DNA from 4 places in the Streptomyces griseoaurantiacus genome. Region 3 is predicted to be linked to each of the others. Evidence: riboswitches for the same ligand, from Rfam matches in the RefSeq annotation. Region 3 holds a riboswitch; each other region holds the start of a gene.

Region 1 (4,903 bases), 4.5 Mb from region 3:
TAGTGGTCCGGGTGCAGCACTCCCCGGGCGGTGCGGGTGCGTTCCCAGGCGGGCAGCGGGCCGTTGCGCGCGGCGAGTTCGGCGGAGGTCTCGTAGGCGGTGAGCATGAGCCGTTCGGCGATGCGGGCCGAGAGCGCCCGGGCCTCGGGGGAGTCGAAGGGCAGGCGCAGCCGGAAGAGGACGTCCTGGAGGCCCATCACGCCGAGGCCGACGGGGCGCCAGCGCGCGTTGGAGCGCCCGGCCTCCTCGGTCGGATAGAAGTTGAGGTCGATGACGCGGTCGAGGAAGGTGACGGCGGTGCGCACCGTCGCGTCGAGCCGCTCCCAGTCGATGCCCGCGTCGGCGGTGCTCCTGCCGGCGGTGCCCGCGTCGGCGGTGCCCCCGTCGGCGGTGCCCGCGTCTGCGGTGTTCCCCTCCCGCACGAACGCGCCGAGATTGATCGAGCCGAGGTTGCAGACGGCCGTCTCGCCGTCCTCGGTGACCTCCAGGATCTCCGTGCAGAGGTTGGAGGAGTGGATCACGTTCCCGGGCTCCGCGGTCTGGTTGGCGGTGCGGTTCGCGGTGTCCTTGAAGGTCATCCACCCGGTTCCGGTCGACGCCAGGGTGCGCATCATCCGGCCGTACAGCTCACGGGCCGGCAGCGTGCGCACCGCGAGCCCCTCGGCCTCCGCGGCCCGGTAGGCGGCGTCGAACTCCGCGCCCCACAGGTCGGTCAGGCCGGGGACGTCGGAGGGGGAGAACAGGGACCACTGCGCGTCGGCCTCGACCCGGCGCATGAACTCGTCCGGGATCCAGTGGGCCAGGTTGAGGTTGTGGGTGCGGCGGGCGTCCTCGCCCGTGTTGTCGCGCAGTTCGAGGAACTCCTCGATGTCCGCGTGCCAGGTCTCCAGGTAGACGGCGGCCGCCCCCTTGCGCCGGCCGCCCTGGTTCACGGCGGCGACGGAGGCGTCGAGCGTCTTCAGGAACGGCACGATCCCGCCCGAGTGCCCGTTGGTGCCGCGGATGAGGGCGCCGCGGGAGCGGATCCGCGAGTACGCGAGGCCGATGCCCCCGGCGTGCTTGGAGAGACGGGCGACCTGGTGGTAGCGGGAGTAGATCGAGTCCAGTTCGTCCTCGGGGGAGTCGAGGAGGAAGCAGGAGGACATCTGGGGGTGACGGGTGCCGGAATTGAACAGGGTGGGGGAGGAGGGCAGGTACTCCAGACGGCTCATCAGGCCGTGGAGCGCGGCCACTTCCTCGACCGCGCGGTCCGCCCCCGCTCCGGCGAGGTCCGCCTCCTCGGCGAGGCCCGCGGCGACGCGCAGCAGGAAGTGCTGGGGCGTCTCGATCACCTTGCGGGTGACGGGGTGGCGCAGCAGATAGCGGGTGTGCAGCGTGCGCAGGCCGAAGTAGCCGAAGCGGTCGTCGGCGTCGGGGTCGACGAGCGCGTCCAGCCGTGCGGCGTGACGGCGGACGAACGCGGCGGTCCGGTCGGCGACGAGGCCCTCCCGGTGGCCGGCGGCCACGGAGGAGGTGAAGGACGTGACGCCCTGGGAGGCGGCCTCGGCCCGGATGGTGAGCGTCAGCAGGCGGGCCGCCAGCCGGGAGTGGGCGGGGTCCTCGGAGATGAGCCCCGCGGCCGCCTCGGTGGCCAGTTCCCGCAGTTCCTCCTCGCCGGCGTGGCGGGAGCGGCCGCGCAGGGCCGCCGCGGCGACCCGGCCGGGGTCGGCGTCGGGGAGGTCGGCGCTCAGTTCGGTGAGGGTCCGCAGCAGGGCGGCGCCGGGACCGTCGGGTTCCTCGGGCGCCGGGATCGCCGGGGCCGGAGCGGCCGGGGCGGTGGTCATGGGGAGCTCTCCCTCGTTCGGCGCGGGCCATGACGAGGGCAGGGAGCAACGGTGACGCAACGGATGCGCCGGGTCGCGTCCCCGGCCCATTCCACGAGGCCCGGACGTCGGGCGCCCGGACCGGACGGCCGGGCGCACTGCCGGCAGGTCCTCGGACTCAGCCCTACGCGCGGACGCGTGGATTCACCGTTGCGGGACAGTTCCGGATTCGCACCGGATTCCCCTGCGGCGGCAGCGGTGCCGAGCATACATGTAGTGCCGGAGAGCTGGTGACGGGCCCACATGTTGTGTCGGGCGCGATCGCCCCTGCGCATCCGGTGATCCCGAGGCGCACTGGCGGGAGGCCGCCGCACGCGAAAGGCCGCGACCACCCCCGGGGGCGGCCGCGGCCTTCACACGCCGAACGGGAGACCCTAGTGCGAGGTCCCCGCCGTGGCCGCCGGCAGCTCCTGCTCGACTCCGGGGTCGCCCGCGTCCGCCGTGTAGTCGTCCGCCGCCGTCTCGTCGATGCCCTCCGGCGCCTTCGCGGCCCGCAGGACGAACGTCAGGACCACCGTCACCACCACGTTCAGCACGAACGCGGTCAGGCCGATGTAGCCGATCTCCCCGATGCCGGGGATGTCGTCCGAGGAGCCGCCGAAGTGCTTCTGCGTCGGCGAGGCCACCCCGTACGCGGCCACCGTGCCGTAGATCATGCCGACCGCCCAGCCGCCGAGCAGCGCCCACCGGTGGAACCAGCGGGTGAACAGGCCGCCCACCAGCGCGGGGAACGTCTGCAGGATCCAGATGCCGCCCAAAAGCTGGAAGTTGATCGCCACCGTCTTGTCCATCGTCAGGACGAAGACCAGCGCGCCCACCTTCACCAGCAGCGACACGATCTTGGAGACCCGGGTCTCCTCCTTCGGCGTCGCGTCCGGCTTGATGAAGTCCTTGTAGATGTTGCGGGTGAACAGGTTCGCCGCGGCGATCGACATGATCGCCGCCGGCACCAGCGCGCCGATGCCGATCGCCGCGAAGGCCACGCCCGCGAACCAGTCGGGGAACATGTTCTCGAAGAGCTGCGGAATGGCGAGCTGGCCGTTCTTGACGCTGATCCCGTCCGCGATCGCCATGAAGCCGAGCAGCGCCAGGAGGCCCAGCATCAGCGAGTACAGCGGCAGGATCGTGGTGTTGCGCCGGATCACCTCGCGGCTGCGCGAGGACAGCGTCGCCGTGATCGAGTGCGGGTACATGAACAGCGCCAGTGCGGAGCCGAGCGCGAGCGTGGCGTACGTCCACTGCCCGCCCGCGGCCGGGACCACTCCACCCGCGCCCGCCTTGGCGAACTTCTCGCCCGCCGAGGCGAAGATGTCGTCGAAGCCGCCCAGCTTGATCGGGATGTAGATGATCGCCACCGCGATGACGATGTAGATCAGCGCGTCCTTCACGAAGGCGATCAGCGCGGGGGCCCGCAGCCCGGAGGAGTACGTGTACGCGGCCAGGACGCCGAAGGCGATCAGCAGCGGCAGGTCCTTCACGAACCAGTTGGTGTTCTCGCCGCCGCCGACGCCCATCACGTCCAGCACGGCCTGGATGCCGACGAGCTGGAGCGCGATGTACGGCATCGTGGCGAGGATGCCGGTCACGGCCACCGCGAGCGAGAGCCCCTTGGAGCCGAACCGCCCGCGCACGAAGTCGGAGGTGGTGACGTACCCGTGCCGGTGGCTGACGGACCACAGCCGGGGCAGGAAGGTGAAGACCAGCGGGTACACCAGGATCGTGTACGGGACGGCGAAGAAGCCGGAGGCGCCGGCCGCGTAGATCGCGGCGGGCACGGCCACGAAGGTGTACGCCGTGTAGAGGTCGCCGCCGAGCAGGAACCAGGTGATCCAGGTGCCGAACGAACGTCCGCCCAGGCCCCACTCGTCGAGGCTGTGCTCGTTCTCGGCCTTGCGCCAGCGGGCCGCGAGGAACCCGATGGCGGTGACCGCGACGAAGAAGAAGATGAAGACGCCGAGTGCGACGCCGTTCACGCCGTCCTTCATTCCGCCGCACCTCCCTTCGGGTTCGCCGGGGCGTCCGAGGAGGCCGGGGTGCCGAGGGCCCCCGAGGACGCTGCGGACGCCGCGGACGCGTCACGGGAGGCGGCGGCCCGGCCGCGCTGGTCGAGGTGCCACAGCTTGTAGGCGGTCATGGTCAGCGCGGTGGAGATCAGCACCCACAGCATCTGGTACCAGTAGAAGAACGGGATGCCGATGAACACCGGGTCGGTCTTGGCGTACGAACCGACCCACAGCATCGCCACGAACGGCGCGACGAGGCAGAGGCCGATGACCACCCGCAGGGGTGTCACCGCCCCTCTGCCGACTCCTGGGGCATCTGACATGTGCGGCTCCGTCCCCTCGCTGGTCAACCGGCAATGCGGAGGGAAATCTAGGTCACCGCGTCCAGGGAACGGAACCCTTGTCCGCATAACGGTTGGGGAAGGCAACGAAAAGGAGAGGAGCGGTGACGGTGGGTGAACCCCCCTCAGTCCACCGGCCGCTTCAGCCTGGCGACGAACTTGTAGCGGTCCCCCCGGTACACCGATCGCACCCATTCCACCGGCAGTCCCTCGCGGTCCAGGGAGTGACGGGAGAGCATCAGCATCGGCAGGCCCACGTCCGTGCCGAGCAGCCCGGCCTCGCGCGGGGTGGCCAGCGAGGTCTCGATGGTCTCCTCGGCCTCGGCGAGATGGACGCCGTAGACCTCGGCCAGCGCGGTGTAGAGCGAGGTGTACTTCACCAGCGAACGGCGCAGCGCCGGGAAGCGCTTGGCCGACAGGTGGGTCGTCTCTATGGCCATCGGCTCGGCGTTGGCCATGCGCAGCCGCTCGATGCGCAGCACCCGTCCGCCGGAGGTGATGTCGAGGAGCTCGGCGAGCCGCTCGTCGGCGGTGATGTACCCGATGTCCAGCAGCTGGGAGGTGGGTTCCAGCCCCTGGGCGCGCATGTCCTCGGTGTAGGAGGTGAGCTGCAGCGCCTGCGAGACCTTGGGCTTGGCGACGAACGTGCCCTTGCCCTGGATGCGCTCCAGCCGTCCCTCGACGACCAGTTCCTGCA
Region 2 (4,903 bases), 1.2 Mb from region 3:
CTCGGCGACCCCGTGGTGGATCTCGTACCCCTCGGCCCTCTCGCCGAGGGCGCGGCCGACGGGCCGGGCGAGGGTCTTCTCCCGGGCGAAGCGGACGCGCACGGGCAGCAGCCCGAGGCCGTCCACGCGCCCGGCGCGCGACTCGACCTCGTCCTCGATCTGCTCGCCGAGGATCTGGAAGCCGCCGCAGATCCCGAGGACCGGCCGCCCCTCGGCGGCCCTGCGCCGCAGGGCGTCGGCGAGCCCCCGCTCCCGCAGCCACTCCAGGGCCCGGACGGTGCCGCGCGTGCCGGGCACGATGACGAGGTCGGCGTCGGCCAGTTCCTCCGGCCGGTCCACGAAGCGCACCAGCACACCGGGTTCGGCCGCGAGCGCGTCGACGTCCGTGAAGTTGGACATCAGCGGCAGGGCGCACACCGCCACCCGCAGCACGTCCTCGCCCACCGGCGGCGCGGTGTCCGACTCCCGTACGGTCCCGCGCAGCGAGATCCTCCCCCCCGCTCTCACCTTCGTTCGAGCAGGGGGGACCCCCATGCCGTCCTCCTCGTCGATGCCCAGGCCGTGCCGGAACGGCAGCACGCCGTACGTGGAGCGGCCGGTGAGACCGTGCAGCATGTCCAGGCCCGGCTCCAGCAGCGAGACGTCGCCCCGGAACTTGTTCACGAGGAACCCGGCGACCAGCTCCTGGTCCTTGCGGGAGAGCAGGGCGACCGTGCCGAAGAAGGAGGCGAAGACGCCGCCCCGGTCGATGTCGCCCACGACGAGCACGGGCAGCTTCGCGTTCCGCGCGATCCCCATGTTGACGATGTCGGTCCGGCGCAGGTTGATCTCGGCGGGGCTGCCCGCGCCCTCGCAGATCACCGCGTCGTGAGTGGCGCGCAGTTCGGCCAGCGCGTCGAGCACGACGGAGAGCAACTCCCGCTGCCGGCCGCCGTGGTAGCCGCGGGCGCTCATCTCGCCGACCGGCCTGCCTAGCAGCACCACCTGGCTGCTCCGCTCGCCGCCCGGCTTGAGCAGCACCGGGTTCATCAGCGCGGTCGGCTCGATCCGGCAGGCCTGCGCCTGCATGGCCTGCGCCCGCCCGATCTCGGCGCCCCCCCGTGTGACGAAGGAGTTGAGGGACATGTTCTGCGCCTTGAACGGCGCCACCTTCACGCCCTGCCGCGCCAGCCACCGGCAGATCCCGGCGGTGACGACGCTCTTCCCCGCGTCGGAGGTGGTGCCGGCGACGAGCAGCCCGCCGCCCCTCGGCCGTTCGGTCCCGCCGCTCATGACGTACGTCCCTTCGTCCGGGGCGCGCCGGCGCGCCTCCCGCCCGCGCAGGCGAGCCGGACGCCCGCGCACACGCCCAGCGCGAGCCAGCCGACCCGCCGCGAGAGCCGTGCCGCCCGCTCGATGTCCCCCACCCGCACGGCGCGCCCGGCACCGTTGAGCACCGGGCGGTGCTCCACACGCCCCCCGTACGACAGGGTCCCGCCCAGCCGCACCCCGAGCGCCCCCGCGAAGGAGGCCTCCACGGGACCGGCGTTGGGGCTCGGATGGCGGTGCGCATCCGCCCGCCAGGCCCGTACCGCGCCCCGGGGGTCCGGTCCGGCGGCGGCCGCGAGGACGGCGGTGAGCCGTGCCCCGGGCGCGCCGGCGAGGTCGTCCAGGCGCGCGGAGGCCCAGCCGAACCGCAGATGGCGCACGGAGCGGTGGCCCACCATGGCGTCCAGGGTGTTGACGGCCCGGAAGCCGAGCAGTCCGGGCACCCCGGCGACGGCGCCCCAGACGAGGGCGCCCACGACGGCGTCGGAGGTGTTCTCGGCGACGGACTCCACGACGGCCCGGGCGATCCCCTCGGCGTCCAGGGCCTGCGGGTCGCGCCCGCACAGGTGCGGCAGCCGCGCCCGTGCGGCGTCCACGTCACCGCTCTCCAGCGCCCGTCCGACGGCCCGCGCCTCGCGGATGAGCGAGGTGCCGCCGAGGACCGCCCAGGTGGCGCTCGCGGTCAGGGCGAGGGAGGCGGCGGGGGAGTGGCGTACGGCGCGTACGGCAAGAGCCCCGAGCGCGGTGGCACCACCGGCGCACACGAGGGTGTGCAGTGCGCCCCAGCCTCGGTGGTCACGCCACAGCACGCGCTCCACGGCTGCCGCGGCCCGCCCGAACACGGCGACGGGATGCCCGCGGCGGGGATCGCCGAGGAGCAGGTCACCGAGGAGGCCGGCGGTGGCGCCGTACGCGTGGAGGCGTTCGGCACCCACGGGGTCAACCGGCCGTGGGATCGGTCAGGTTGTCGCTGGTGAACCTCGGTCGGCAGCCGCGCATGGCGAAGTGTCCTCACTCAGGGTGTCCACGCCCTGGTTCGACGAGATGGGCGGTGAGAGTTCCTGGCTCCCGGGATGGCTACCCCGGTGACAGTGGCGGGACCGCGCCGGATTCACACCGGACTTCCTCTCCTGCCGCCGCATTGGCTTCGGCAGTTCACCACGCCCCCCGACCTCAGTCAACCTGGCCTTGACCTGCTGTGCGGAGTCCCACACGCGCGTTTCCGGGCGCGCGAAAGGGGGGTGGGGGCGGTCGAAGCCGCTCCCACCCCCGCGCGCGCCCTTCACGCCGTCAGGTCACGACGCGTCAGACCACGATCAGATGGATCCCGTACGCCACCGCGGCCGCGCACGCGGCGAAGCACGCGTAGGCCCCCGTGGCGGCGAGCACGGCGCTCCCGCCGCGCGCGGACTCCTTCTTCGTGAGCCCGACGATGCCGAGCGTGAACAGGCCCACCAGTCCCACCGTCACCACGAGCGAGACCCCGAACACTGATCCGAGTGCTGCCCAGTCGATCTTCATCTGTCCGTTCCTCACACCGCGGCGGGACGAGTCGGTTCCGCCGCGGACCCGGTGTCCGGGGCGGGGATGGTGGCCTGCAGTTCTACAACCGGCGTGTTGGCCCCGGCCGTTCCGGCGGTGTCCGCCTCGACGAGTGGGCCCGCCGGCGGCGGCGCCACCGCGGCGATGGCCGCGGTCACGACGCCCGGGGACTCGGCGGGGACACCCCCGTCGGCCTCGGCGGCGTCGATGTCCCCGACGCCGTCGAGGTCGTTGACGTTGTCCACGGTCACCGGCTTGCGCCGGGACAGCACCCAGATCGTGCCCGAACCGGCGAGCAGCAGCGCGCCGGTCACGACCGTGCCCCACGTGCCCTGCTTGGTGAGCACCTCGGCCCCGGCTCCGACCAGACCCGCCGCCGGCAGCGTCAGGCACCAGGCGACCAGCATGCGGGTCGCGGTGGACCAGCGGACCACCCCGCCCCGGCGGCCGAGCCCCGAGCCCATCACCGCGCCCGAGCAGACCTGGGTGGTGGAGAGCGAGAAGCCGATGTGGGAGGAGGCGAGGATCGCCGTCGCCGCACTGGTCTGCGCGGCGAAACCCTGCGGCGGTGCCAGGTCGGTCAGCCCCTTGCCGAGGGTGCGGATGATCCGCCAGCCGCCGAGGTAGGTGCCGAGCGCTATCGCCGTGCCCGCCGAGAGGATGACCCACATCGGCGGGTTGGAGCCGGGGGAGAGGACGCCGCCGGTGACGAGGGCGAGGGTGATGATGCCCATGGTCTTCTGCGCGTCGTTGGTGCCGTGCGCGAGGGAGACCAGCCCGGCCGAGGCGATCTGCCCGGCCCGGTAGCCCTTCGCGGTGGCCTTCCGGTCGGCCCGGTCGCCGATGGCGTACGTGAGCCGGGTGGCGAGCATCGCGGCCAGACCGGCGACGACCGGCGCGGCGACCGCGGGGATGAGGACCTTGGTGACGACGGTCGAACCGTTCACCGAGGACCAGCCGGCCGACATGACCGCCGCGCCGATCAGACCGCCGAACAGTGCGTGGGAGGAACTGGAGGGCAGACCCAGCAGCCAGGTCAGCAGATTCCACAGGATCGCGCCGACGAGGGCGGCGAAGATGACCTCGGTGCGCAGGCCCTCCTCGTCGATGATGCCGCCGGAGATCGTCTTGGCGACCTCCACGGAGAGGAACGCGCCGACGAGGTTCAGCACGGCGGACATGGCCACCGCCGTCTTGGGCCTCAGAGCGCCGGTCGAGATGGTCGTGGCCATCGCGTTGGCCGTGTCGTGGAAACCGTTCGTGAAATCGAACACGAGTGCGGTGACAATCACGATACCCAGAAGGAGCGTGATGTGTTCCATTTACCCAGGCTTCTGTTGGACGTCAGTGGCCCTAGGACCGTAGGCAACCTGGGTGAACGGCAGGTGAACGAGGGCGGGCGGTGCGGTGACCCGAACGGAGTGCCCGGGTTCCGCTTTCGCGCCCCCGCCGCCCCTCAGCCCCGCGCGAACCGCTTCAGCCCGGCGAGGGAGCCGTTGAAGACGTTCTGGTCGCCGGGCAGGGTGCCCGAGGTGGCGTACTGCCAGAACGTCCAGGTCGTCCAGCCGCCGGGCAGGGCGCCCGTGCCCGAGGGGTCGTGCCGGGCGATCCACAGCGCGTGGTCGGCCGCGAAGGCGGTGCTGTCACCGGTGCACAGTCGCCACCAGTCGGCCGTCGTGTACAGCACGGGGCGGCGCCCGGTCAGCCGCAGCACCTCCTCGCTGAACGACCCCATCCAGCGCACCATGGCGGCCTTGCCCAGCCCGTAGCACTTGTGCCTGCCGTACGGGTTGTACTCCATGTCGAGCGCGGGCGGCAGGGTCCGCCCGTCCGCCTGCCAGGCGCCGCCGTTGCGTACGAAGTACGCCGCCTGCGCGGCGCCGGAGGAGGTGCCGGGCGTCGCGAAGTGGTACGCGCCCCGCAGGATGCCGGCGGCGCGCGCCCCGGCGTACTGCTTCTCGAAGTCGGGGCTGCGGTAGTCGGTGGACTCGGTCGCCTTGACGTACACGAACCGAGCCCCGTCCGCTTTCGCCCGGGTCCAGTCGACACCGCC
Region 3 (4,903 bases):
AGTCGGTCAGCAGCATGCGCGGCCACAGGACGTAGTTGGCGATCATGCCGAGGAACTGGTTCGCGGCGCTCACGGCGTCCGGGACCTCGGCGTTGCCCGCCTCGTGCTCGGATTCCAGGTAATCCTGGACGGAGGTGAAGTAGGGCAGCTTGCCGAGCTGGAACTGCATCCGCCCCAGCTCGGGGAAGCGGGGCAGCTCGGCGATGACGATCCGGAACAGGGCCGCCATGCCGGGCCGGCCGACCAGGTCGGCGTAGCGGCGGCCGATGGCCGTCAGTCCCGCGCGCAGATCTCCCGGCCGTGGCCGCGCGGCGCCGTCACCGGCGTCGCGTTGCCAGGACTCGGTGACGATGGCCTCGAAGAGTGCTGCCTTGGTGGGGAACTGCTTGAACAGGGTGGACTTCGAGACCCCGGCCGCCTCGGCGATACGGGCCAGTGAGGTGCCGTCGTAGCCGCGGTCCAGGAACAGTTCGGTGGCCGCGGTGGTGATCGCCTCGCGTTTCTTCTGCGCGAGCCTGCGGTGGTGGGCCGAGAGTTCTGCTGCCATGCGGACAGTATGCCGGAGCACCGAGGCGAGTCACTTGACTCGCCTCTATTGCCGTGCCTACGGTACGAACCTGAGGGGAGTCGAGTGACTCGCCTCGCTGTTCAAGGTGCTCGGCCCCTTCCGGTGGCCTCGCTCCGGTGGTTCGCGATGGAGGAGACAGCTCATGACGACCGACAGGATCGCTCTGGTGACCGGTGCGAATCGCGGCCTCGGTCGCAGCGCGGCCGTCGCCCTGGCCGCGCGCGGGATGCGGGTCCTCGTCACCCACCGCGGCGATACCGCCGGCGCCGGGAAGACGGTGGAACAGGTGCGGGCGGCGGGCGGGACCGCCGCTGTTCTCCGGCTGGATCTCAGCGACGTGTCCTCCTTCCCGGCCTTCACCTCGGCGCTGCGCGAGTGGCTGGAACGCTGGGGTGCCTCGCGGCTCGACGTCCTGGTCAACAACGCGGGAGTGGGAATCTTCGGACCGCTGGAGGACGTCACGACCGAGGACTTCGACACGGTGATGGGCGCACCAATGTGCGGGGCACGTTCTTCCTCGTCCAGGCCCTCGTGCCGCTGCTGGCGCAGGGCGGCCACGTCATCAACGTCTCGACGTCGCTGACCCGCCACACCAGCCCCGCCACCTCTGTCTACTCCGCCTCGAAGGCCGCCGTGGAGGCCCTGAGCCGCACCCTCGCCGCGGAACTCGGGCCGCACGGCATCCGGGTCAACTCCCTCGCCCCGGGACCGACCGCCACCGACTTCAACGGTGGGGCGATGCGGGACGACGCCGGGATGCGCCGGGCCCTGGCCGGACAGACGGCGCTCGGCCGCGTCGGCGAACCCGAGGAGATCGGCGACGCCATCGCCACGCTGGCCTCCGAGGGCCTGCGCTGGGTCACCGCCCAGCGCATCGAGGTCTCCGGCGGCGCCCTCCTCTGAGCCCGCGGGCGCGTGCCCGTCGAGCTCCTCGATTTGACAGTGACAGTGAGCAGCCATGCACCGGCGTAGGGGCACAGCCGAGTCTCCGCCCTCTGTAGTGTGCGGAAATGACGAGAAGCGAGCGACTCGCGGACCAGTTGGACTGGTACTGGACCAAGAACCTGCGGCCACGGCTGGAGGGTCTTACCGACGAGGAGTACTTCTGGGAGCCGGTACGCGACTGCTGGAGCATCCGCCCCCGTGGCACGACGTCCGCACCGATGCCGGACGGGGCGGGGGAATGGACGATGGACTCCGCGTCCCCTGCCCCCGTGCCCGCGCCGGTGACCACGATCGCCTGGCGGCTGGCGCACCTCATCGTCTCCTGCCTGGGCCATCGGGTCGGATGGTACTTCGGCGGCCAGGACCTCGATTCCCGGCCGTTCGCCTATGCGGGTACCGCCGACGAGGCGCTGCGACAGCTCGATGAGATGTACGGGAGATGGAACGCGGGAGTCCGCGAGCTCTCGGACGCCGACCTGGACGGTCCGCCCACGGCGGGTCCCGAACGGTGGCCCATGGAGAACCGAGTCCTGCACGTCAACAGGGAGTTGATCCATCACGGCGCCGAGATCGCCCTGCTGCGCGACCTCTATCGCCGGCGGGAGCCGTACGGCGCCGAATGACCGGGAGATGCCGAGCCGATGCCGGCCCCGGAAACGGCCGCTCCACGAGAGCGGGACGGCTCGCTTCGGACGAGACGGTGGTCGACGGCTTCGAGCACATCGTGGACGCGTTCCTGGGCATGCTGCACGGCGAGAACACCGGCAAGATCATCGTTGCGGCACCCCTCTCCGCGATGTCCGCATGGGTGAAGCGCGGCGGCGGCGTGCGGCACAGGACTGGATCCCGAAGGCGACCGTCGAGGCCGAGGACGACGGGGCGGTGCTCTCCCTGGTGAGCGAAGGTCATGGAGTGGCGAGGCCGCGTGCGGGAGCGCCGATCCGCACGCCCTTTCGCCGTCGGCCGGGCGGACCGTAGGATCGCCAGGTCATCGCCGCGACGGGAGACAGGAAGCCGGTGCGAATCCGGCACGGTCCCGCCACTGTGACCGGGGAGCGCCCCTCCGACATGCCACTGCGCGCCGCGCGGGAAGGCGGAGGAAGCGCCGATCCGGGAGTCAGGACACTGGTCCGTCGCGGGCCCGATCCGAGGAGCGCGGACTCCAGGAGGCTTTACGTGTCCCAGTCGATCACCCCTGCCCGCACACGCGGGTTCCTTCGCGCCGCGGCCGCCGCCGTGGCGCTCTCGTCCGTACTGCTGACCACCGGCTGCGGTGCGTCCGACGAGGGCGGCGCGGACGCGGAGGCCACCGCGGCCGTGCCCGCGGGCTTCCCGGTCACCATCGACAACTGCGGCGTCAGGACGACGTACGACAGGCCGCCGTCCCGGGCGGTCACCATCCACCAGCACCCGGCGGAACTCATGCTCGCCCTCGGCCTGAAGAACCGCATGGTCGGCACGGCCTTCCCCGACTCCCCCGTCCTGCCCGAACTGCGGAAGGCGTACGAGGCGATACCCGAACTGGCGAAGAGGGAGCCGTCGTTCGAGAGGATCCTGGACGCCGAACCCGACTTCGTCTACGGCGGCTACGGCAGTGCCTTCGCGAAGAACGAGGGCCGCTCCCGCACGGCGTTCGCCGACGCCGGCATCGACACCTACCTCAACCGCGAGTACTGCGGCAGGAAGCGGGTGACGATGAAGGACACCTACGAGGAGATCCGCACCATCGGCAGGATCTTCGGTGTCCCGGACCGGGCCGGCAAATTGGTCGAGGATCTGCGGGACCGCGTCGGCAAAGCCGCCGCCGAGGTCGAGGGTGCACACGAGGTGCCCGTCTTCGTCTACGACAGCGGCGACAGGAGCGCCTTCACCGCGGGCGGCAGGAGCCTGGGCACGGAACTGATCCGGCTGGCCGGTGGCAGGAACGTCTTCGCCGACCTGGACGACGTCTTCGGTGACGTCTCCTGGGAGCAGGTCGTCGAGCGCCGGCCGGAGGTCATCGCCCTCTACGACTACGCCGGTGCCGGAAGCGTCGAGGAGAAGAAGGAGTTCCTCCTCTCCCGGCCCGCGCTCGCCGACGTACCCGCCATCAGGAACAAGCGGTTCGTCGTCCTGCCCCTGACCGCCACCCTGGTCGGCGTCCGCTCCGCCTACGCGGTCGACGACCTGGCCCGAGGACTGCACCCGGAGAGCTTCCGGTGACCCGGGCAGCCACCGGCACGCCCGTCGAACGGACGGTACGGCGGCGGACCACCGGGCCGGGCGCGGGCCGCCGTACGCGTCCGGCCGTCACGTCGCTGGTGCTCACCGCCCTGCTCCTCGTCTCCGTCACGGCGGGCCTCGCGATCGGCTCCGTGCACGTACCGCCGGGCCAGGTGTGGGGCATCGTGACGCACTCGCTGGGCGCCGACTGGCGGGAGCCGGACTGGTCCCGGGCGCGGGAGACCATCGTGCTGGACGTGCGGGCGCCGCGGGTGCTGCTCGGCGCGGTCACCGGCGCGGGCCTCGCGGTGATCGGCACCGCTCTGCAGGCGCTGGTGCGCAATCCGCTCGCCGAGCCGTACCTGCTCGGCGTCTCCTCCGGGGCGTCGCTCGGCGCGGTCTCGGTACTCGTGTTCGGGTTCACCCTCTTCGGAGCCGCCTCCCTGCCGATGGCCGCCTTCGGGGGCGCCCTGGGCGCGCTCCTGCTCGTGTACGCCACCGCCCGCACCGGCGGACGCATCACCTCCTCGCGGCTGGTGCTGTCCGGGGTGGCGATCGCGGCGATGCTCACCGCGGTCCTCGATCTGCTGCTCCTCACCACCGACCGGGGCAACGAGACCCGCGCGGTCCTCGCCTGGACCCTCGGCGGACTCGGCGGGGTCGGCTGGGGCACGCTGTGGCTGCCGAGCACCGCCCTGCTGCTCGGCATCGGCGTCCTCATGGCGCAGGCCCGCAACCTGAACCTCCTGCTGGCCGGCGAGGAGGCCGCCACCACGCTGGGACTGGACGTGGCCCGCTTCCGCGCCCATCTGTTCGTCCTGCTCTCCCTCGTCACGGGCGTCCTTGTCGCGGCGGCCGGTCCGATCGGGTTCGTCGGCCTGATGACGCCCCACATCGTGCGCCTGTTCGTCGGCGGCGACCACCGCCGGGTCCTGCCGACGGCGGCACTCGCCGGAGCGGTCTTCCTCGTCTGGGCCGACATCGCCGCACGGACGATCGCCGCACCGATGGAGATACCCGTCGGCGTGCTCACGGCCCTGTGCGGTGGCCCCTTCTTCCTGTGGCTGATGCGCCGGGACGCCCGGCGCGGCACCGACCGAGGAGTGGCATGACCGCGACCGACCTGAGCGTCGACGGCGTCACGCTCACCGCCGGAGCACACCACCTGGTGCGCGACGTCTCCCTGAC
Region 4 (4,903 bases), 6.1 Mb from region 3:
TACGGGGGCAGGTGCATACGTGTTCCAAGGTTTGCGGTGAGCCAGTAGGTTTGCGATGAATACCAACCCTGGGCTCCGCCCCGTCACGGGTCAATAACGCACTTTTCGACAACCAAGGATCATGATGGATACCAGCCCCTCCCCCCTGCCGCCCCGTGAGGCCCCGCGGTTCAGCGTCGACTGCCCGAGCCGGCCCATCCTCGACCAGATCTCCGACAAGTGGTCGATGATGGTCATGGCGGTCCTCGAGCGGCCGACACGGTTCAACGAGATCAAGCGGCAGCTGGAAGGCGTCACCCAACGGGTGCTGACCCAGACGCTGCGCAGGCTGGAGCGCAACGGCATGATCGGGCGGCGGGTGCTGGAGACCTCTCCGCTGGGCGTGGAGTACTCGCTCACGCCCCTCGGTGAGTCGTTCCGCGGCCCCTTCACGCACCTGCTCGACTGGACGATCGAGCACAGCGGTGAAGTGACGGCGGCGCAGCGGGAGTTCGACGCGCGGTCGTCGGGACGCTGACCTTCCCCGAGGGGGCGGGGAGCGGGCGCGCGCGTACCGTAGCCGGTACCTCCCCGACGACCGACAGCAGGAGCAGCCGCGTGACCAGCCGTGTCACTCTCCTCTCGCCCGCCACGAGTCCCTCGCTGCGGCGGGCCCTGTTCTACGACGGGGACGCGCTCGACGAGGCCGGGGCGGCGCGTGCCCGGGAGGCCGCCGGTGTGCTGCCCGCGCCCGCCCGGGTGCTTCTGTCCCCGAGCGCGCGCTGCCGGGGGACGGCGGCCGCGCTGGGCCTGGAGGGCGTGGCGGCGGCGGAGCTGGCCGGGCTGGACGTGGGCCGCTGGCGGGGCCGTGCGCTGGAGGAGGTGGCGGCCGCCGAGCCGGAGGCGATGGCCCGCTGGCTGGCGGACCCGGGCAGCGCGCCGCACGGTGGCGAGAGCGTGGAGGGCCTGTGCGCGAGGGTGGCGCGGTGGCTGGAGGAGGAGCGGGACGGTGCGGGCCGTACGCTCGCGGTGGTGGAGCCGGAGGTGGTGCGGGCGGCGGTCGCGGGCGCGCTGTCGGCGCCCGCCGCCGCGTTCTGGCGCCTCGACGTGCCGCCGCTCACCCTGACCGAGCTCAGCGGCCGGGCGGGCCGCTGGAACGTGCGGCTGGGCCGCCCGTTGACGCCGTCGGACGCCGACCGGGGGTGAGGGCCGCGCGTCCGCCGGGCCTGCGGAGGGTGTCCCGCCCGCACGCCGGGGTTCCCGGCGTGCGGGCGGGTTTCAGCGTGCGGCGGGAACCGCGCGAGCGCGCGCTGCCGCCGGCCGTGGGTCGAGCAGGCGTTCCGCCAGTTCACCGAAGAGCAGGCCGAAGCCTGCCCACAGGGTGGACTGGATGGCCAGGGCGGAGAGCCGGAACCGCCACAGCAGGGTGGCCGGGAAGTGGCTCGGCACCTCGTTGACGGCGGGCAGGAACGCGTAGGCCATGCCGATCACGGCGGCGAACGCGGCCACGGCGGTGACCGTGGCCCACCAGGTGCCCAGGCGGGGTGCCAGGCGCTTGCCGAGGAGGGTCGCGCCGATCGCGAGGAGCACGCTGAGCAGCATCATCAGGAAGTACAGGCCGGTCCGCCTGCCGATGGTGTCGGCTTCGCCGACGGAGGGCGGGTTGGCCGGGTACTTCAGGAACGGCACGACGTAGACGGCGAGCAGGGCGCAGCCGGAAAGCAGCAGCGCCGTCGCCCGCGGGGTGAGGCGGCCGACCCGGCCGAGCGCGTAGCAGTACGCGAGCGCGGCGATGCCGCCGAAGGCGACCCCGTAGACGAGGACGCCGGTGGCGAGGCCGGCGGTGGACTGCAGGGAGCGGGAGAAGACCTCCGTGTCGTGTTCGTGGGCGTGTGTGTGGGCGGGGACGTGCTCGAAGGCGATCGCCTTGTCGACGTCCGGTTCGCCGAGGAAGTAGGCCACGAGCAGGGCGAGTACGCCGGCGGCGAGACCGGCGAGCATGCCCCGCACGAGGAGGTTCCGTACGGTCGCGGAGTTCATGGGCGGGTGCTGTCCCCCGGCTCAGTGGCAGGGGAAGCCGAGCAGGTGGCGGGCGTCGTGCACCCACTCGTGGACGTCCGTGCCGTTGAACACGGAGGTGGCGCCCTGCTCGGCGCCGACGAAGTAGAGCAGGACGAGCATCAGGATGCCGAAGAAGACCGCCCAGGGAGCTATCGCCCTGAGCGGCAGCGTGGCGGGAACGGCGGGGGTGGTGGCTGTCGGCTGGGCGACGGTCTGCCCCATGGCAGGACCTCCTCTGGGAGTTCGCGTCCCATCTCGGTGGTGCACAGGACGACGGCCACGGGTCTGACTCACGGGCGCTCCTCGGGGGAGGCCCGCATACAGTGGCGCGACCGTGCCGGATTCCCACCGGCTTCCGTCTCGCCGTCGTCGATTCGGACAGACCGTACCGCGTGACGCGGACACGGCCAAGACCGCCCCGTCCGGCGTGATCTTCCTCTCTGCCGGGCGGAGTCGTGCACCGGCGGTCCTGGACGGCACGTTCCGCGGCGGGAGCCGGCGGCGGGGCGTCGGTCCCCGCCACCGGCTCCCGGGGCGCGCTCAGTCGGTGGTCATGGCGTCCACCAGGCTCTTGGGCCGCATGTCCGTCCAGTTCTCCTCGATGTGGTCGAGGCACGCCTGACGTGGCGCCTCGCCGAAGACGGGCTCCCAGCCGTCCGGCACGTCGACGAAGGTGGGCCACAGCGAGTACTGGCCCTCCTCGTTCCTCAGCACGAGGTAGTCGGCGTCCTCGTCCTCGAAGGGGTTCGTCATCCTTCGCTCCTGTCCTTCGCCCCGGGGGTGGTGGGGGGTTCTTCCTTACGGTCACCGTCTGTCGTGGGCAGCCATGCGGCGACGGCGTTCCACAGCAGCGGGAGCATGGGGGGATCGGCCATCTCGTCGTGCGTGCACGGCAGTCGGGCCTCGCTGATGCGGCCGGTGGTGTAGGGCTGCCACATGGCCCGGCCCCAGCCGTCCTCGAGTTCCTCGGACGAGAGGAAGAGGACGTCGCCGTCGAACACGCGGGGGCGGTGGCCGACGTAGACGCGGGTGTTGTTGGCGATGATCCTCGCCCGGACGGCGGCCTCGTCCTTGGAGATCTCGGCACGGAAGTGGTCCGGGAGTCCGGCGAGGTCGCGGAGGTCGGGTGCCTCGTCGAGGGTGTCCGACTCCTCGGCCGGGGCGTCGGGGTCGAGTCCGGCGCGCTCGTACATCGCGCGGCGCAGCAGTTCCGCGGACTCCTTGACGGCCTCGTCCGTGCCGGGGGTGTCCTCGGGCGCGGGCGCGTAGCCTCCCATGATGACGAGGGCCACCTCCTGGCCGTCCTCCCGCAGTTGCACGGCCATCTCGTGGGCCACCCGGCCGCCCATCGACCAGCCCAGCAGATGGTACGGGCCCGAGGGCCGCACGGTCCGCAGTTCCGCGACGTACTCCTCGGCCATCTCCCGGATGGAGCCCGGCAGTTCACCCGAGGCGTCGGCGTCGCGGGCCTGCAGGCCGTACAGGGGGACCTCGGGGGGAACGAAGGCGGCCAGCGGGGCGAAGCACCAACTCAGCCCGGAGCGCGGGTGCACGCAGAAGAGGGGCGGCCGGCTGCCGTGCGTCCTGATGGGGAGCAGGGTGCGGAGCGACTCGTCCGTCGCGGGAAGGCTCAGCCGGTGGGCGAGTCCCTCGACGCTGGGTGATTCCATCAGGGTCTGGACGGAGACGTCGACGCCCATGACCGCGCGGATGCGGCGCACCAGCCTGACCGCCAGGAGCGAATGACCCCCGCGTTCGAAGAAGTTGTCCGTGACGCCGATGTGCGGCACGTTCAGCTCCTCGGCGAAGACGCGGCACAGGATCTCCTCCTGGACCGTGGAGGGCCGCCGGCCCGCGGCGGACGCCGTGTGATCCGGCGCGGGCAGCTCCCGCCGGTCCAGCTTCCCGTTCGCCGTCAGCGGCAGGCTCTCCAGAACCACCAGCGCGGAGGGCACCATGTGTTCCGGCAGCCGGGCACCGAGGTGGGCGCGCAGGCCGGCGGTGTCGATGCCGTCCGTGCGGTCGGCGGGGACGAGGTAGCCGACGAGTCGCCGGTCGCCGGGGCGGTCCTCCCGCACCACCGCCGCCGCCCGGGCCACGGACGGATGCGCGGCCAGCGCGGCCTCGACCTCGCCCAGCTCGATCCGGAAGCCGCGCACCTTCACCTGGTCGTCGGTGCGGCCCAGGTACTCCAGCTCCCCGTCCGTGGTCCAGCGGGCGAGGTCGCCGGTGCGGTACATCCGTTCCCCCGGGGAGAACGGACTGGCCACGAACCGCTGCGCGGTCAGCGCCGGACGTGCGTGGTAGCCGCGGGCCAGTGGGGCGCCGGAGACGTAGAGTTCCCCCGCGACACCCACCGGGACGGGCCGCAGGGCCGCGTCGAGGACGTGGACGCGGGTGTTCCACACCGGGCGGCCGAGGGGCGCGGCGCCCCGGGGCCAGGTCTCCCGGTCACCGGGCAGGGTGTGGGCGGTCACCACATGGGTCTCGGACGGGCCGTAGTGGTTGTGCAGCACCGTGCCGGGCTCCCCGCACAGCTCGCGGACCCGCTCACCGAGGACGAGGGCCTCGCCGGCCTGGGCGACGTGCCGGAGCCGCGGCAGTGGGGTGCCCCGCTCCGCCACGGCCTCGCCCAGGGCGTCGAGGAGCATGGTCGGCGCGTACAGCTCGGTGATCCGCTGCTCCCCGAGCCAGGTCACGAAGGCCTCCGGGTCCCGCCGGGTCTCCTCGTCCGGGATGACGAGGGTCTTGCCGTCCAGGAGCGCCGAGAGGACCTCCTGGGCCGAGACGTCGAAGCTGATCGCCGTGAACTGGGCGACCCGCGCGCCGGGTTCCGCGGGGACGGCGGACGCGTGCCAGGAGA

What was found. A riboswitch is a leader RNA that binds a small molecule or an ion and turns the genes downstream of it on or off. The one in region 3 is predicted to bind cobalamin.
Region 1: another riboswitch for cobalamin. It lies ahead of OHB09_RS22085 (ribonucleoside-diphosphate reductase subunit alpha); the one in region 3 lies ahead of OHB09_RS01740 (ABC transporter substrate-binding protein).
Region 2: another riboswitch for cobalamin. It lies ahead of OHB09_RS07300 (cobalamin biosynthesis protein); the one in region 3 lies ahead of OHB09_RS01740 (ABC transporter substrate-binding protein).
Region 4: another riboswitch for cobalamin. It lies ahead of OHB09_RS28460 (CbtB domain-containing protein); the one in region 3 lies ahead of OHB09_RS01740 (ABC transporter substrate-binding protein).

What each region holds. Positions count from the first base shown of each region.
Region 1 covers NZ_CP108326.1:4,934,614-4,939,516, forward strand. Annotated here, with positions in the region: gene OHB09_RS22085 (ribonucleoside-diphosphate reductase subunit alpha) at 1-1,823, opposite strand, end outside; cobalamin riboswitch at 1,949-2,077, opposite strand; gene mctP (monocarboxylate uptake permease MctP) at 2,237-3,847, opposite strand; partial or broken gene OHB09_RS22095 (DUF3311 domain-containing protein) at 3,931-4,188, opposite strand; gene OHB09_RS22100 (GntR family transcriptional regulator) at 4,332-4,903, opposite strand, start outside.
Region 2 covers NZ_CP108326.1:1,605,957-1,610,859, reverse strand. Annotated here, with positions in the region: gene OHB09_RS07305 (cobyric acid synthase) at 1-1,272, opposite strand, end outside; gene OHB09_RS07300 (cobalamin biosynthesis protein) at 1,269-2,243, opposite strand; cobalamin riboswitch at 2,344-2,484, opposite strand; gene OHB09_RS07295 (hypothetical protein) at 2,614-2,829, opposite strand; gene OHB09_RS07290 (inorganic phosphate transporter) at 2,841-4,172, opposite strand; gene OHB09_RS07285 (lysozyme) at 4,307-4,903, opposite strand, start outside.
Region 3 covers NZ_CP108326.1:388,694-393,596, forward strand. Annotated here, with positions in the region: gene OHB09_RS01715 (TetR/AcrR family transcriptional regulator) at 1-547, opposite strand, end outside; partial or broken gene OHB09_RS01720 (SDR family NAD(P)-dependent oxidoreductase) at 711-1,471, shown strand; gene OHB09_RS01725 (DinB family protein) at 1,579-2,136, shown strand; partial or broken gene OHB09_RS01730 (NADP-dependent oxidoreductase) at 2,184-2,291, shown strand; partial or broken gene OHB09_RS01735 (LysR family transcriptional regulator) at 2,342-2,431, shown strand; cobalamin riboswitch at 2,521-2,641, shown strand; gene OHB09_RS01740 (ABC transporter substrate-binding protein) at 2,690-3,715, shown strand; gene OHB09_RS01745 (FecCD family ABC transporter permease) at 3,712-4,827, shown strand; gene OHB09_RS01750 (ABC transporter ATP-binding protein) at 4,824-4,903, shown strand, end outside.
Region 4 covers NZ_CP108326.1:6,445,985-6,450,887, reverse strand. Annotated here, with positions in the region: gene OHB09_RS28480 (enoyl-CoA hydratase/isomerase family protein) at 1-17, opposite strand, end outside; gene OHB09_RS28475 (winged helix-turn-helix transcriptional regulator) at 125-517, shown strand; gene OHB09_RS28470 (histidine phosphatase family protein) at 598-1,185, shown strand; gene OHB09_RS28465 (CbtA family protein) at 1,258-2,019, opposite strand; gene OHB09_RS28460 (CbtB domain-containing protein) at 2,041-2,262, opposite strand; cobalamin riboswitch at 2,298-2,443, opposite strand; gene OHB09_RS28455 (MbtH family protein) at 2,581-2,793, opposite strand; gene OHB09_RS28450 (non-ribosomal peptide synthetase) at 2,790-4,903, opposite strand, start outside.